DNA from 3 places in the Mesobacillus sp. LC4 genome. Region 2 is predicted to be linked to each of the others. Evidence: riboswitches for the same ligand, from Rfam matches in the RefSeq annotation. Region 2 holds a riboswitch; each other region holds the start of a gene.
What was found. A riboswitch is a leader RNA that binds a small molecule or an ion and turns the genes downstream of it on or off. The one in region 2 is predicted to bind S-adenosylmethionine.
Positions count from the first base shown of each region.

Region 1 (3,193 bases), on a different contig from region 2:
GTACGCTTGCTGAATTCCATGACAACAATAATCCTGATTTTGAAATCGGTGAAGATATCTACACACCAAATAAAGCCGGCGATGCCCTTCGTTCCATGAGTGACCCTGCTAAATACGGCGATCCAGATCACTATTCTGTTCGTTACACTGGCACGTCCGATAATGGTGGAGTCCATATCAACAGCGGAATCATCAATAAAGCTGCCTACCTGCTGAGCGAAGGCGGTTCACATTATGGAGTATCCGTACCAGGAATCGGTACAGAAAAATTGGGTGCGATCTTCTATAGAGCAAACACAGTCTATTTCACATCTTCCACTAACTTCAGCCAGGCACGAGCCGGAGCTGTACAAGCAGCAAAAGATCTTTACGGATCCACTTCCGCAGAAGTAAATGCTGTCAATAAAGCTTTTGATGCTGTAGGAGTATATTAATAGGTAAATATTTAAGGCAGACTGGCTCATCTTTTAGAGATGAGCTAGTTTTTTCATTCTGTTCTTTTGTTAATTGGCTTTCTGCTGGAATAAGTGCTGGGCTGTTCTTGACAGGTTCGCCTCCTTTAACTGAGAAGCTGTCAAAAAAACAAAGTATTCTTGACAGGTTTGCCCCGATAAGCTGAAAAGCTGTCATAAAAACAACGTATTCTTGACAGGTTTGCCCCGATAAGCTGAAAAGCTGTCAAAAAAACAACGTATTCTTGACAGGTTTGCCCCAATCAACTTAAAAGCTGTCAAAAAAACAGCAGATTCTTGACAGGTTTGCCTCTATAAGCCGAAAAGCTGTCAAAAAAACAGCAGATTCTTGACAGGTTTGCCCCGATAAGCTGAAAAGCTGTCAAAAAAACAACGTATTCTTGACAGGTTTGCCCCGATCAACTTAAAAGCTGTCAAAAAAACAGCAGATTCTTGACAGGTTTGCGTCCATAAACTGAAAAGCTGTCAAAAAAACATCCTATTCTTGACAGGTTCGCCTCCATAAGCTGAAAAGCTGTCAAAAAAACATCCTATTCTTGACAGGTTCGCCTCCATAAGCTGAAAAGTTGTCAAAAAAACAACGTATTCTTGACAGGGTTATGCCTTTAATCTGAAAACCTATCATAATAACATCAGATTCATGACAGCAGTAGCCCCCTTATCCCCCAGAATCTATCAAAAACAAATTAATTCGCACACCCACCATGATTTTTTACCTATTTACTTCACCGCTTTAATTTAATGATTGACATTCATCCTTAACAGCTGTAATATTTAGAGAAATTTAATAATTCAATAATATGAAATCTTATCCAGAGAAGCTGAGGGTCCTGGCCCAATGAAGCTTCAGCAACCTTCAACCTTGTTTGTTGAAAAGGTGCTAATTCCAGCAAGTTTTTTTAACTTGGCAGATAAGAAGAATGGCTATCATCTGTAAAAGTCTTCTTCTTAAGAAGGCTTTTTTTGTTTTATTAAGGACTTCCCGCATTGTTTTCTGGAGCTTATGTGGAACCTGTCTGTTTTAAACCGAAGGTAAAACAAAAATTGCCCTCCACTACATCTTTAGGAGTGAGTCTATTGGCAGAAATCGATACAAAGCTTGCACAGCTTGGAAACAGGAGTGAAACAATAACAGGAGCCGTCAATCCACCAATCTATTTGACGACAGCCTATCGGCACGAAGGGATTGGCCAGTCCAGCGGCTATGATTATGTCCGCACCGGCAATCCTACTCGTGAAATTCTTGAGAAGGCGATCGCAGACCTGGAGGAGGGTGATCGCGGCTTTGCCTGCAGCTCCGGAATGGCAGCAATCTGGACCGTTCTTTCACTATTCGAGCACGGAGATGAATGGATTGTCTCTAAGGATTTATATGGAGGCACTTATCGTCTTCTCGAACAAGGTTTCAAAAAATGGGGATTACACAGTACTTATTCTGACATGTCTGATCTAAGCGAAATCAAAACGGCCATAACCCAAAAGACGAAGGCTCTTTTTGTAGAGACGCCGACGAATCCGCTGATGGAACAAGCAGATATTGAAGCAATTGCCAAGATTGCTAAAGAGAACGGTATTCTTCTGATTGTTGATAATACCTTCTACACTCCCCTGCTGCAAAAACCATTGACTTTAGGTGCCGATATCGTCATTCACAGTGCAACTAAATATCTTGGAGGGCATAATGACGTGCTTGCAGGCCTGATCGTGGCAAAGGGTGAGCATCTATGTGAATCCCTCTTCCTCCATCATAATGGCGGTGGAGCGGTCTTAAGTCCATTCGACTCCTGGCTGCTGATCCGTGGTATGAAGACATTGTCATTAAGAATGGAACGCCATGAGAAAAATGCCAGTGAATTGGTCGGTTATTTACAGCATCATCCTGCAGTGAAGGATGTCCTTTATCCCGGAAGAGGCGGAATGATTTCTTTCAGGGTACATTCACCTGCCATGGTCAATCCATTTTTACAAAGTCTATCAGTCATCACGTTTGCTGAAAGTCTTGGCGGAGTTGAAAGCTTTATTACCTATCCTGCAACACAGACACATGCTGACATCCCGGCAGAAATACGAGAAAAAACGGGTGTTTGTGAAAGGCTGCTGCGGTTCTCGGTGGGAATCGAAAATGTGGAGGATTTGAAATCTGACTTGGATCATTCATTCAATAAAGCACGCCAGGAGGTTGAAGTTTTATGAGCCATCCATATACTTTCGAAACCCAGCTTCTGCATAACAAGCATAAATTTGACCCTGCAACCGGTGGAGTGAGTGTGCCCATCCAGCATGCCTCTACCTTCCATCAGCTCTCGGCAGACAAGTTCGGGAAATATGATTATAGCCGCAGCCTTAATCCCACCAGAGAGGCGCTTGAGGACATTATCGCCGAGCTTGAAGGGGGTATCCGGGGTTTTGCTTTTTCTTCTGGAATGGCAGCAATTTCAACGGCATTTTTGCTTCTCTCGCAGGGTGATCATGTGGTCGTCACCGAGGATGTTTATGGCGGGACATACCGGATGGTGACACTGGTGTTGAACCGTTTTGGTATTGAGCACACTTTTGTCGATATGACCGATCTTGAGGCAGTGGAACAAGCGATCAGGCCAAACACAGCCCTGCTATATGCAGAAACGCCTTCCAACCCCCTGTTAAAAGTAACGGATATTGCCGCGATCAGCGAAATAGCGAAGAGTCACGGTGCCCTAACCTTTGTTGATAACACTTTC
Region 1 is NZ_JBGCUB010000001.1:1,121,614-1,124,806, forward strand. It holds gene AB5I83_RS05755 (M4 family metallopeptidase) at 1-434, shown strand, start outside; SAM riboswitch class I at 1,279-1,391, shown strand; gene AB5I83_RS05760 (methionine biosynthesis PLP-dependent protein) at 1,551-2,666, shown strand; gene metC (cystathionine beta-lyase) at 2,663-3,193, shown strand, end outside.
Region 1: it holds a riboswitch for S-adenosylmethionine, as region 2 does, so the genes downstream of both, AB5I83_RS05760 (methionine biosynthesis PLP-dependent protein) here and AB5I83_RS10255 (O-acetylhomoserine aminocarboxypropyltransferase/cysteine synthase family protein) in region 2, are expected to answer to the same signal.

Region 2 (3,193 bases):
TCATCTTATTTGCCCGCAGTATGGTCGAAACGCAGTCATTGTTGATTTTGTTTGCATTTGGAACAGGTCTGGCGTCAGCTTTCATTCAGGTTTCCATTATTCCGTGGCTTGCGGAAAATTCCAAGCCTGAACAAAGAGTGCACCTCTTCAGTATCCACTTTGCAGCAATGACGGCCGCGAACGTGGTTGGCAGCCTTTTAGGCGGCATTCTTACGGACTTATTTTCATTGGTCGTCCCTGGTTTGGAAAGCATCCGATACACTTTGATTATTGGCTCTGCTCTGTTTATGTCAGCATTGATTCCGATTATGAGGTTAAGTGAAAGTCGGAAATCACACATATCGGCTAGCGATATAAAAGGAAAAACTAAAGGCATTCGCCACAAAGCAAGCTTCAAAATCATTCTCCTATTTGCTGTTGCGCAATTGATGATAGGCTTTGGTGCTGGATTGGTCATACCGTATTTGAATCTTTACTTTGCAGATCGTTTCATGGCTTCCAATTCACTGATAGGTTTGGTCATTTCACTGGGACAGGGAGCTACTGCTGTAGCAATGATTATCGGCCCTATGGTCGTTCGCAGACTTGGCGAAGTGAAAGCAGTGGTGGTTTTGCAGATGTTATCCCTGCCGTTTCTATTGCTGACAGCCTATACGCAACATTTTTGGCTGGCAGCTTTAGGGTTTTTGTTTCGTCAGGCACTTATGAACGCTGGCAACCCGATACAGATGTCATTAATGATGTCGAAGGTTGATGACTCAATGAAGGGTTTGGCCAACTCTGTGAATCAAATGGTGTTTAATCTCGGTTGGGCCGTCATGGGACCTGTGTCAACTGGGATTGTCCTCAAATACGGATCTTATTGGGGATATGCTACCGTATTTACGATCACAGCGATGCTGTATTTAGTTGGTTCCACGTATTTCTTTGTCGTTTTTAAAAGTATGGATAAGCCAAAATCCGGCATAGTGAGCCCCAAAACAGCCTGATGACCATTTTTCTTGGATTTATTTCTCGGGAAATGAAAGACAATGCCGAATTATCAAAGGGCATTGTCTTTTTTTACGTTATCCACGTTGCAAAATCTATTTTAATCGAATTATTTGTCGAAGGATTCTAACAGGTTTTTCCCCTTATACAAGGAATAGTTAAGGTAGGGGAGTTGATCGGAATGCGAGAACAGATTGAAAGGTTTGTGAGTGTAATTCCCAGCAAGGGACATGTTCATCAGCTAGTCAAGAAACTGGAAATGGTTTTGAAAATTGTAGCTGATCGCGATACACACTATTTATGCTTCAGGGATGGCAAGGTAAGTTACTGCGAATCCCTCAGTCCTAATGGTACTGTTGTAACGATTTCCGGAAGGGACGTATATTTGGGGCAATTATTTGATGGCGACCTGAAACTGATGCATGGAGTAAAAATGAAATACATTACAACGAATTGTCCTTTTCGAGCCCAATTAGTTCTGGAATCATTACTTTATCTTACAAGACCGCTTCCAGTATAAAATTTTATCTGAAAAGTCTAAATATATTGACCAATATTTATTCACATGATATTATCACGTTAACGCAATAAAAACGAATTGAATATTCTTATCCAGAGAGGTGGAGGGACTGGCCCTACGAAGCCCGGCAACCGGTTGTGAAAACACGGTGCTAATTCCAGCAGAGTTATTTGCTCTGTAGAGATAAGGAGAGATGATAAATGACCCTCTTCTTAGGAAGAGGGTTTTTTGTATCAGTTTTTCCAAATAATCATGGTGATTGGAGAGATGGAGATGGCAAATGAGCAAAAAAATTATCGGATTGAAACGCTGGGGGTACATGGTGGCCAGTCACCAGACCCGGTGACTGGGGCGAGAGCAGTTCCGATTTATTCGAGCAATGCATTCCAGTTTGAAAACACAGATCATGCCGCAGATTTATTCGCGCTTAAAGAACCGGGCTATATTTATTCACGGATACATAATCCGACCGTAACAGCCCTCGAAGAAAAAGTAGCTTTGCTTGAAGGTGGTGTTGGTGCGCTTGCATTATCAAGCGGAATGTCAGCCATCATGATGGCCATCCTGAACATAGCGCATGCTGGTGATGAAATTGTTGCTGCTGGTAATCTATATGGCGGAACTTACAATCTATTTGCTGTCACCCTGCCAAAGTACGGTATAAAAGTCCATCTGGTGGATTCCACTGATCCTGAAAATTTCCGTAGCGCTATTACTCCAAAAACAAAAGCGGTTTATGCCGAAACAATCGGGAATCCAAGTCTCAGGATCCTCGATATTGAAGCTGTGGCTGAAATTGCTCATGAAGCAGGAGTACCACTGATTATCGATAACACTTTTGCGACTCCTTATCTTTGCCAGCCAATAGAACATGGCGCAGATATCGTCGTCCACTCGGCTACCAAGTGGCTGTTAGGAAACGGAACAGTTATGGGCGGAATTATTGTGGACGGAGGGAAGTTTAATTGGAAATCAGCTAAGTTCCCAGGTTTCAATGAACCCGATTCCAGCTATCATAATATTGTCTATAGCGAGGCAATCGGTGCAGCGGCTTATATCGTAAAGGCAAGGGTTCAACTTTTGCGTGACCTTGGACCGGCAATCAGTCCACAGAGTGCGTTTCAATTCAATTTGGGCATAGAAACCTTGCATGTACGTATGAAGGAGCATATCGCCAATACACGGAAAATCGTAGACTATCTTGAGTCGCATCCCGCTGTTACATGGGTCAGCTATCCTGGCCATGAGTCCCATGCTGATAAAAGTCTTGCAGACCGCTATCTTCCAAAGGGAGCAGGGGCAGTCGTCATCTTTGGTATTGAAGGAGGCAGGGAAGCAGGAGCCAAACTAATTAACTCATTAGAATTATGGTCCCATGTCGCGAATGTCGGGGATGCAAAAAGCCTGATCATCCACCCTGCAAGCACGACACATCAGCAGCTGGATTCTGATGGCCTTAAAGCAGCCGGTGTTCCTGAGGATCTAATCCGTCTTTCGGTCGGGATTGAAAATGTGGACGATATCATTGAAGACCTTGAACAGGCGATCGAAAAAGCGACCGGAGTTCCAGGGGTTCCGGCAGGAACTTGACATCCATAAGCTTCCAGTTGATATTTAAGAATAATTTTTATTGACACCCTTTTTCACTCCGTGCTACAATCACACTCGTAACTTAAAACCGAT
Region 2 is NZ_JBGCUB010000002.1:800,053-803,245, forward strand. It holds gene AB5I83_RS10245 (MFS transporter) at 1-989, shown strand, start outside; gene AB5I83_RS10250 (hypothetical protein) at 1,172-1,510, shown strand; SAM riboswitch class I at 1,596-1,700, shown strand; gene AB5I83_RS10255 (O-acetylhomoserine aminocarboxypropyltransferase/cysteine synthase family protein) at 1,784-3,100, shown strand.

Region 3 (3,193 bases), on a different contig from region 2:
CTGAATTTCTGTGCATTTTCATGTACACAACCGATAAAGCCACACATTATGTACTTCACCTTCTCCATTTCAGAAAAAATTTATTGTTATTTTCCAATGATTTTACTACCCAAAAAACATACCATCTAATACTATCATTAAACGCAAAATTTTTGCAGTAAAATCTAAGGGAAATTTAAGGTAATACTCTATTTTACACCTTTTGGACCATACACAAACCTGATGATAATTTTGGTGTTCCTTGATTAGACGGTAAATAACAAGGGGAGTTACATATTTCTATGCAACTCCCCTTGTACTTTTTTATTTTCCTTGTGCCTGAGTGCGAAGCGTCTCAGCCTTGTCTGTGCGCTCCCATGGAAGGTCAACGTCAGAACGGCCAAAGTGTCCGTAAGCAGCTGTCTGCTTGTAGATTGGCTTGCGCAGGTCAAGCATGTTGATGATTCCAGCAGGGCGAAGGTCGAAGTTGCTTTCAACAACATCGATCAGTACATCCTCGCTTACTTTGCCTGTTCCAAAAGTATCGATTGAAATGGATACCGGACGGGCAACACCGATTGCGTATGCCAGCTGAACTTCAACCTTTTCAGCAAGGCCGGCAGCTACGATGTTTTTCGCAACGTAACGTGCAGCGTATGCCGCTGAACGGTCAACTTTTGTAGGATCCTTACCGGAGAATGCGCCTCCGCCGTGGCGAGCGTATCCGCCATAAGTATCAACAATGATTTTACGGCCAGTAAGACCAGCATCACCCTGCGGTCCGCCGATTACGAAACGGCCAGTTGGGTTGATGAAGTATTTTGTGTTCTCGTCGATCAATTCTGCCGGTACGACAGGATTGATCACGTGTTCCTTAAGATTGCGCTGGATTTGCTCAAGCGAAACTTCAGGATGGTGCTGAGTTGAGATAACGATCGTATCGATGCGGACTGGCTTGTCGTTTTCATCGTATTCAACCGTTACTTGAGTTTTACCGTCTGGACGAAGGTATGGAAGGATCTCTTCCTTGCGCACTTCAGTCAGGCGGCGTGAAAGCTTGTGAGCCAATGAAATCGGAAGAGGCATAAGCTCTTTCGTTTCATTACATGCAAAACCGAACATCAAGCCCTGGTCCCCAGCGCCGATTGCTTCGATTTCTGCATCGGACATTTGTCCTTCACGTGCTTCAAGAGCCTGGTCAACACCCATAGCGATGTCAGCAGACTGCTCATCAATGGAAGTCAACACTGCGCAAGTTTCAGAGTCGAAACCATACTTCGCGCGAGTATAACCAATTTCCTTGACGGTTTCACGAACAATTTTAGGTATATCTACGTATGTAGATGTAGTGATTTCGCCTGCAACTAGTACAAGGCCTGTCGTAACTGATGTTTCAGCAGCAACACGTGCATTAGCATCTTTTGCAAGGATCGCATCCAAAATCGCGTCAGAAATCTGGTCGCAAATTTTATCCGGATGGCCTTCTGTTACTGATTCAGAAGTGAACAAACGGCGTTTGTTTGACATCTGAGTTCCTCCCTCATGTATAAAAATTGATCGAGGCTGTCCCAATACAGACCTCGGGTTGATACGGTACTCATTCCCTATGTAGTATGAAATAAACGCTGAGTTTTTATTAGAAAAATTTGTTTAGGATTCATGGTGAATATCTTTTTTCCTAATCTCACCCACGGGAGCAATGACACCTAAGAAGGCATTCCAGCTGCAATTCAATGCATTGGACAGAAAAAAGCAATATAAAAAACCTCTCCATTTACGAGGAAAGGTTTTAGCTTAAATCCGCGCCTTTCGCTCTTATCGTTCAAGGGCAGTTCCCTTGCGTCAGGTTAGCACCTTTGCCCGGAAAAAGGTCAGCATTCCAAAAAGCTGTTTTTTCACGTCTGCAGGTTGCTGGGTTTCATTGGGCCTGTCCCTCCACCAGCTCGGGATAAGAGAGTATCCGTTCAAGTCCAAATCATAACGAAACTATAATGGCATGTCAATGGTTTTCTCGGTAAAATTGTCGATTGTTGTTGAAAGTTTTTCTGTAAACTAAAATGGTCTTGAAAAGCATCCTTTTCGCTTGACTATATAAAGAAAGAATTATATAACGCAAGATAGGTACAAGGTAATTTTTCGAGCGATTAGTATAGATTAATCGAACAAATGTGTTATACTAATATCGAGATGTAAACACTTACAAAATTATTAATCTTTTAAAAAAGGAAGGTATTCTCCGATGAATGTTGTAGGAATATCAAATGAACTTTCAGCATTATTAAGTGGCAGCAATGTGCAAATCCAGTTATCCGTTCCCCAGCTTGTTGAAAAAGTCCTGAACCGAAATGAAGGGCTCCTGACTTCAACTGGCGCTGTAAGAGCGACAACTGGTAAGTATACTGGCCGTTCACCTAAAGATAAATTCATTGTTGAAGAAGTGTCCGTAAAGGACAAAATTGACTGGGGCTCTGTTAATCAGCCGATTTCAGAAGAATCTTTCACAAAACTATATAATAAGGTATTGAATTTCCTTAAAGAAAAAGAAGAAGTATTCGTTTTCAAAGGATTTGCAGGTGCTGACACAAAACACCGCCTTCCGATTCAGGTTATCAATGAATACGCCTGGCATAACCTTTTCGCCCATCAATTGTTCATCCGCCCAACAGAGGAAGAGCTTGTGGACCATGAATCTGAATTCACAGTGATCTCTGCCCCAACTTTTAAAGCGGATCCAAAAGTTGATGGAACAAATTCCGAAACATTCATCATCGTCTCCTTCGAACAGCGCGTCGTGTTGATCGGCGGAACAGAATATGCGGGCGAAATGAAGAAGTCCATTTTCTCTGTAATGAACTACCTTCTGCCTGAAAGCGGCATCCTTTCCATGCACTGCTCTGCAAACGTGGGACGCGAAGGCGATGTAGCCTTGTTCTTCGGTCTGTCCGGAACAGGAAAAACGACTCTTTCAGCTGATAACAATCGCCGTTTGATTGGTGATGATGAGCATGGCTGGTCAGCTAACGGTGTGTTCAACATCGAAGGCGGCTGCTACGCAAAGTGCATCAACTTATCTAAGGAAAAAGAACCGCAGATTTATGACGCGATTCGTTTTGGTTCAGTGCTTGAAAATGTCGTCGTCGATGAAGAAACACGTGTGGCAGATTATGATGACGGCAGCCTGACTGAAAATACTCGTGCAGCCTATCCGATTCAG
Region 3 is NZ_JBGCUB010000007.1:29,982-33,174, reverse strand. It holds gene asnB (asparagine synthase (glutamine-hydrolyzing)) at 1-47, opposite strand, end outside; gene metK (methionine adenosyltransferase) at 304-1,506, opposite strand; SAM riboswitch class I at 1,792-1,934, opposite strand; gene pckA (phosphoenolpyruvate carboxykinase (ATP)) at 2,219-3,193, shown strand, end outside.
Region 3: it holds a riboswitch for S-adenosylmethionine, as region 2 does, so the genes downstream of both, metK (methionine adenosyltransferase) here and AB5I83_RS10255 (O-acetylhomoserine aminocarboxypropyltransferase/cysteine synthase family protein) in region 2, are expected to answer to the same signal.